2 regions of the Streptomyces sp. WG5 genome follow, and region 1 is predicted to be linked to the other one. Evidence: riboswitches for the same ligand, from Rfam matches in the RefSeq annotation. Region 1 holds a riboswitch; the other holds the start of a gene.
What was found. A riboswitch is a leader RNA that binds a small molecule or an ion and turns the genes downstream of it on or off. The one in region 1 is predicted to bind thiamine pyrophosphate.
Positions count from the first base shown of each region.

Region 2: linked by a shared signal. The riboswitch ahead of ACP4IX_RS23675 (thiamine ABC transporter substrate-binding protein) and the one ahead of thiO (glycine oxidase ThiO) in region 1 are both predicted to bind thiamine pyrophosphate.

Region 1 covers NZ_JBNGGC010000009.1:74,891-78,287, forward strand. Annotated here, with positions in the region: gene ACP4IX_RS11460 (thiazole synthase) at 1-394, opposite strand, end outside; gene thiS (sulfur carrier protein ThiS) at 397-597, opposite strand; gene thiO (glycine oxidase ThiO) at 594-1,793, opposite strand; TPP riboswitch at 1,791-1,902, opposite strand; gene ACP4IX_RS11475 (hypothetical protein) at 1,955-2,305, shown strand; gene ACP4IX_RS11480 (NAD(P)/FAD-dependent oxidoreductase) at 2,395-3,397, shown strand, end outside.
Region 2 covers NZ_JBNGGC010000023.1:56,717-60,113, forward strand. Annotated here, with positions in the region: gene ACP4IX_RS23670 (ABC transporter permease) at 1-1,004, opposite strand, end outside; gene ACP4IX_RS23675 (thiamine ABC transporter substrate-binding protein) at 1,049-2,092, opposite strand; TPP riboswitch at 2,216-2,321, opposite strand; gene rlmN (23S rRNA (adenine(2503)-C(2))-methyltransferase RlmN) at 2,388-3,397, opposite strand, start outside.

The sequences.
Region 1 (3,397 bases):
ACGGCAGCACCGTGAACCCGTCGTCGACCAGCGTCTCCGCCGCGTCCAGCAGCTCGATCGGGTCCGGCAGCAGGGTGCGCTCGTCGGCGATGACCTCCAGCTTGACCAGGTCCGTGCCGAGGGCCTCGCGCGCGAGCCGGGCGGTGAGGACGGCCTCCCCGGCGGTGAAGCAGCCGGCCGTGTTCGGCAGCACCCGGATGCCGAGCTTCTCCAGCACCGACAGCACGGACCCGTGCACCGAGGCGTTCACCCGCCGCATCGCGACGGTCGTCAGCTCCGTCCCGGACGCCACCAGCGCCCGCTCCAGGACGTCGAGGCTGGGCGCCCCGCCGGTACCCATGATCAGACGGGACCCGTACGCCGTACCGCCGAGGACAAAGGGATCGTCGGCCATGGTCAGCCTCCTTGGACGGCGGTGAGGACTTCGACACGGTCGCCGTCGGCCAGCGCGGTGGCGGACCACCGCGCGCGCGGGACGACGGTTTCGTTGAGGGCGGCGGCCACACCGGACGACGCCGCGGTGAGCGTGCCCACCAGGGCGTCCAGGGCCGTGCCGGGAGCCACCTCGCGCGGCTCGCCGTTGACGGAGATGTTCATACGGGCTGCTCCGAGAGTCGCGGGAGTGCGGGGGCGGCGCCGAAGCGCCGGGGGCTGAAGGGGCGGGCCTCGGCCGGAAGCTCCCCGGTGGTCAGGACGTCCGCCATGACGTCGCCGGTGACCGGGGTGAGCAGGACACCGTTGCGGTGGTGCCCGGTGGCCAGCAGCAGGCCGTCCAGAGCGGTCGGGCCGAGCAGCGGGGCGTTGTCCGGGGAGCCGGGGCGCAGACCCGCACGGGTCTCCGCCAGGGGCAGCTCGGTGATGCCGGGGACCAGCTCGTGGGCGTCGCGCAGCAGCTCGTACACGCCGCCCGCGGTGACCGTCGTGTCCCAGCCCAGTTCCTCACTGGTGGCGCCGACGACCAGCTCGCCGTTTTCCCGGGGCACCAGGTAGAGGGGGTTGCCGCGCACCACGGCGCGCACCGTCCGGTTCAGCAGCGGCCCGTGCGCCTGCGGCATCGTCAGACGCAGCACCTGCCCCTTGACCGGCCGCACCGGCGGCAGCACGTCGTCCGGCACGCCCGTGAGCCGCCCGCTCATGCTGCCCCCGGCCAGCACCACCTGCCCGGCCTCCCGCGCGGTGCCGTCGGCCGTGACGACGCCCGTGGCGCGCTCACCGCCGCGCCCGACGGTGAGCCGGTCGGCCCACACCCGGTGGAAGACGACGCCCGCGCGTTCGCAGGCGGCCACGAGCGCGCCGGCGAGGCGCCGGGGGTCGATCTGATGGTCGCCGTCCACCCGGAGCCCGCCGCGCACACCCGGCGCGAGCATCGGCTCCAGACGCCGGCACTCGCGCCCGGGCAGCCACTCGGACTCCAGGCCCGAGCGCTGCTGGAGCGCGTGCAGTTCCCGCAGGTGGGCGCGGTCGTCGGCGTCCAGGGCGACGGCGAGTGTGCCGCACCTGCGGTAACCGAGGTCGTGACCGGTGAGGTCGGCCAGCTCCGCCGCGAACTCGGGGTACCGGCGGGCGGAGGCGAGGTTCAGGGCGAGCAGCGTCTGCTCGCCGTAGTGCAGTTCCGTGACGGCGGCCAGCATCCCGGCCGCCACCTGGGCGGCCCCACCGCCCGGTTCCGGGTCCACGAGGGCCGTGACGAGCCCGCGCTGCGCGGCCCGCCAGGCCGTGACCAGGCCGATGATCCCACCCCCGACGACGAGGACGTCGGGGGTACGTGACGACGTGTGTGGCGGAGACGACATGGGCGTCCAGCCCCTCCCTTCGCCGGCATGACCCGGATCAGGTTCGTACGGTCGGAGGCCGCCAGCCTCCCTCTCAGCCCGGTGCGTCCGGGCTCCCGCGAGTGCTTTACGTTGGCCACCCTAGCCCGCAGCGCATCGCACTCGTAAGGGAGCCTCCGCCCATGGCACGTTCACTCGACGGTCTCGTCCTCGCTCCCGTCGCCGACCAGGCGCCGGGCCAGGTGGGCACGCGAACCCGCTTCACGTATCACGAGCAGGACGGTGCCGTATGGGCCGAGTACGCGGGCGGCGACGTCGTCCGCGGCCGCTTGGTGGGAAGCAGGGAGGGCGACCGTCTCGACTTCCGCTACGTGCAGCTCAAGACCGACGGCAACACGTCGTCGGGCCACTGCGTGTCCACCGTCGTCGAGCTGCCGGACGGGCGGGTGCGCCTGGAGGAGGCCTGGGAGTGGGAGTCGCAGCGGGGCAGCGGGACGAGCGTTGTGGAGCAGGTCACCGCGCACGGGCACTGACCGGCGGACCACCGGGTGTCTAAGGTGATCAGGTGAGCGAGCAGACGCAGGAGCAGACCCGGGAACGGGGAGCGGACGCGGAGCGCGGCGTGGTCGTCGTGGGCGCGGGCATGGCAGGGGTGCAGACCGCCGTCGCCCTGCGGGAGCAGGGCTTCACCGGCACCGTGACGCTGATCGGCGCGGAGCCGCACCAGCCGTACGACCGCCCCCCGTTGTCCAAGGCCGTCCTGCTCGGCACGGCCGAGGGCTCCGCCTTCGACGTCGACTTCGAGGCACTGGGCATCACCCTGCGGCTCGGCTGCGAGGCCCTGGGCGTCCGCCCCGGCGCGCACGTCCTCGACACCTCCGCGGGGCCCGTGCCGTACGACGTCCTCGTCCTCGCGACCGGCGCCGAACCGATCCGGCTCCCCGGCGCGGAGGGCGTGCCCGGCGTGCACCTGCTGCGCACCCTGGACGACGCCGAACGGCTGCGCCCGGTGCTCGCCCGGCAGCACGACATCGTGGTCGTCGGCGCGGGCTGGATCGGCGCCGAGTTCGCCACCGCCGCGCGTGAGGCGGGCTGCGCGGTGACCGTCGTGGAGGCCGCCGGCCGGCCCCTCGCCGGTGTGCTGCCCGACGAGGTCGCCGCGAAGATGGCGGACTGGTACGCCGGTGCGGGCGCCGAACTGCGCACGCACGCGCGCGTGGAGCGCGTCGAGCCCGGGGAGCCCGGGGAGCCCGGCCGGGTGGTCCTCGACGACGGCTCACGGCTGCCCGCGGGCGCGGTCGTCGTCGGCATCGGCGCCCGGCCCGCCACCACGTGGCTCGCCGGCTCCGGGATCGGCCTCGGCGCGCACGGGGAAGTCCTGGCCGACGACCGCCTGCGCACTTCGGCGCCGGACGTCTACGCGGTCGGCGACTGCGCCTCCTTCCCCTCGCGCCGCTACGGCGAGCGGCTGCTCGTGCACCACTGGGACAACGCCCTCCAGGGCCCGCGCACGGTCGCCGCCGCCATCGTCGGCGCCGCCACCGGCGACGCCCCGGCGGCCTACGATCCGGTGCCCTACTTCTGGTCCGAGCAGTTCGGGCGCTTCGTCCAGTACGCCGGTCACC
Region 2 (3,397 bases), on a different contig from region 1:
GCGTACTGGAGGGAGTTGCCGATCGCCTCGATCGGCGGGACGAGGAAGGCGCCGCCGTCCTCGCGGGTCAGCGCCCGGTAGTAGCCGAAGCCGGGTGCGCCCAGTGACCGCTGGACCAGCACGGCGAGCGGGAGCACCAGCAGCACGGCGACGGTGACCAGGACCCCGGCCAGCAGCGCCCACTGCCCGGCGCCGCGCGGCCGGCGCGCGGTCGTGCCCGCGTCGACCAGCCGCAGGGCCGTCTCCCGGCGCCGTACCGTCCAGGCGTGCACGGCGAGGACGGCGGCCACCGCGGCGAACTGGATCAGCGTCAGGACGGCGGCCGTGGACAGGTCGAAGATCTGGGAGGTCTGCCGGTAGATCTCCACCTCCAGGGTGGAGAAGGCGGGGCCGCCGAGGATCTGGACGACGCCGAAGGAGGTGAAGGTGAACAGGAACACCATCAGCGCGGCGGCGGCCACGGCGGGCGCGAGCGCGGGCAGCGTCACCTGCCGCCAGGCTTTCGGCCGCGAGGCACCGAGCATCCGCGCGGCCTCCTCCTGCCGCGGGTCGAGCTGCGCCCACAGACCGCCGACGGTGCGTACGACGACGGCGTAGTTGAAGAAGACGTGCGCGAGGAGGATCGCCCACACGGTGGTGTCCAGCCGCAGACCCCACAGCTCGTCGAGCAGCCCGCCGCGCCCGACCAGCGCCAGGAACGCCGTACCGACGACGACCGTGGGCAGGACGAACGGCACGGTGACGACGGCCCGCAGCACCTGCTTGCCGGGGAAGTCGAAGCGGGCGAAGACGTACGCGCCGGGCAGGGCGATCAGCAGCGTGAGCGCGGTGGAGGCCAGCGCCTGCCAGGTGGTGAACCACAGCACGTGCCGGACGTCGGACCGCGCGAGCACGTCCGCGATCCGCCCGAACTGCCAGGACCCGTCGGTCTCCAGCCCGCGCGCGACGATCGCGGCGACGGGGTAGGCGAAGAACACCGCGAAGAACGCGACGGGCACGGCCATCAGGGCCAGCCGCGCCGCGTTCCCCGTGCGACGCCGGCGCTCGGCTACTTGAGTACGAGTGAGGTCCACGACGTGACCCACTGGTCGCGGTGGGCGGCGATCTTCGCCGGTTCCATGGTCTGCGGGTCCTCGGCCTGCGGCCCGAACTTCCGGAACGCCTCGGGAACCTGCGCGGCCTCCCGCACCGGGTAGACGAACATGTTCAGCGGCATGTCGTCCTGGAACCGCTTGCTGATGAGGAAGTCGAGGAGTGCCTTGCCGCCCTCGGGGTTGCCGGCGTTGCTCAGCAGACCCGCGTACTCGACCTGGCGGAAGCAGGTGCCGGTGGCGACGCCCGTCGGCGCGGTGGCCGACTGCGGGTCGGCGTAGATGACCTCGGCGGGCGGGGACGAGGCGTAGGAGACGACGAGCGGACGGTCGCCCTTGGCCTTCCTGCCGCCGGACGAACCGGAGAACTCCTCGTTGTACGCCTGCTCCCAGCTGTCGACGACCTTGACGCCGTTCGCCTTCAGCTTCTTCCAGTAGTCCTGCCACCCCTCGTCGCCGTACTTCGCGGCGGTGCCGAGGAGGAAGCCGAGCCCGGGCGAGGAACTGCCCGCGTTCTCGGTGACGAGCAGGTCCTTGTACTCGGGCTCGATCAGGTCGTCGAAGGAGTCCGGCGGCGTCAGCCCGTGCTCACTGAAGTACGCCTTGTCGTAGTTGACGCAGACGTCCCCGGTGTCGACGGGCGTGACCCGGTGCTTGTCCTGGTCGGTCCGGTACTCGGGGAGGACGAGGTCGGATCCCTTCGCCTCGTACGGCTGGAACAGCCCGTTGTCGAGCGCCCGGGACAGCAGCGTGTTGTCGACGCCGAAGAGGACGTCGCCCTGCGGGTTGTCCTTGGTGAGGATGGCCTTGTTGACGGCCTGCCCGGCGTCGCCGTCCTCCAGGACCCGGACCTTGTAGCCCGAGCTCTTCTCGAAGGCGGCGATGACGTCCTTCGACGCGGCCCACGAGTCGTGGCTGACCAGGGTCACGGTCCTGGGGTCGCCGTCGCCCCGGCCGTCGCCGTCGGACGACGCTCCGCACGCGGTCAGGCCGCCGGCCATGCCGAGTCCGACGGCGAGGACGGTGGCCCTCTTGATGATGCTCACTGGATTCCTCCTGGGTGACCAGGAGAAGACGCGGCCCCGCCCGGAACCCTGGCGAGGGTCCCGGGCAGGGCGCAACAGCTCGAGTGGTGACCGATCTCCCTACCCAGAATGACCTGGGCCAGGTTCGGAGGGTCTGCGGCCGGTGCCGCACTCTCAGCGCTGTGGCGCTCCCCTGTCGGAATATGAAGATGTACTTCCGTAGGAACTTCCGTATGACGTTGTCGTACGACGATGTGCGACGCCGGTCAGGTTACCGCTCGCTCGCGGCGAGCTGACCACACGCCCCGTCGATCTCCTGACCGCGGGTGTCCCGGATCGTCACCGGTACACCGTGCGCCGCGATCGCCTCCACGAACGCCTTCTCGTCCTCGGGCCGCGACGCGGTCCACTTCGAGCCGGGCGTCGGGTTGAGCGGGATGAGGTTGACGTGCACGGGCCTGCCCTTGAGCAGCCGCCCGAGCCGGTCGCCGCGCCACGCCTGGTCGTTGATGTCCCGGATCAGCGCGTATTCGATCGACAGCCGGCGCCCGGACGTGGCCGCGTACTCGAACCCGGCGTCCAGCACCTCACGCACCTTCCAGCGCGTGTTGACCGGGACGAGGGTGTCCCGCAGCTCGTCGTCGGGCGCGTGCAGCGAGATGGCGAGGCGGCACTTGAAGCCCTCGCCGGTGAAGCGGTGGATGGCCGGGACGAGACCGACCGTCGAGACGGTGATGCCGCGCTGGGAGAGGCCCAGGCCGTCGGGCTCGGGGTCGGTGAAGCGGCGGATGGAACCGACGACGCGGTTGTAGTTGGCGAGGGGCTCGCCCATGCCCATGAACACGATGTTGCTGAGCCGGGCCGGTCCCCCAGGGACCTCGCCGTCCCGCAGGGCCCGCATGCCGTCCACGATCTGGTGCACGATCTCGGCGGTGGACAGGTTCCGGTCCAGCCCCGCCTGCCCCGTGGCGCAGAACGGGCAGTTCATGCCGCAGCCCGCCTGGGAACTGATGCACATGGTCACCCGGTCCGGGTAGCGCATGAGGACGGACTCGACGAGCGTCCCGTCGAACAGCTTCCACAGCGTCTTGCGGGTGGTGCCCTGGTCGGTCGACAGGTGCCGCACGACCGTCATCAGCTCGGGCAGCAGAGCTTCCTGGAGCCCCTGGCGCGAGCCGGCTGGGATGTCGGTCCACTGCTCGGGGTCGTGCGCGTAGCGCGCGAAGTAGTGCTGCGAGAGCTGCTTCGCGCGGAACGGCTTCTCGCCGATCGCGGCGACGG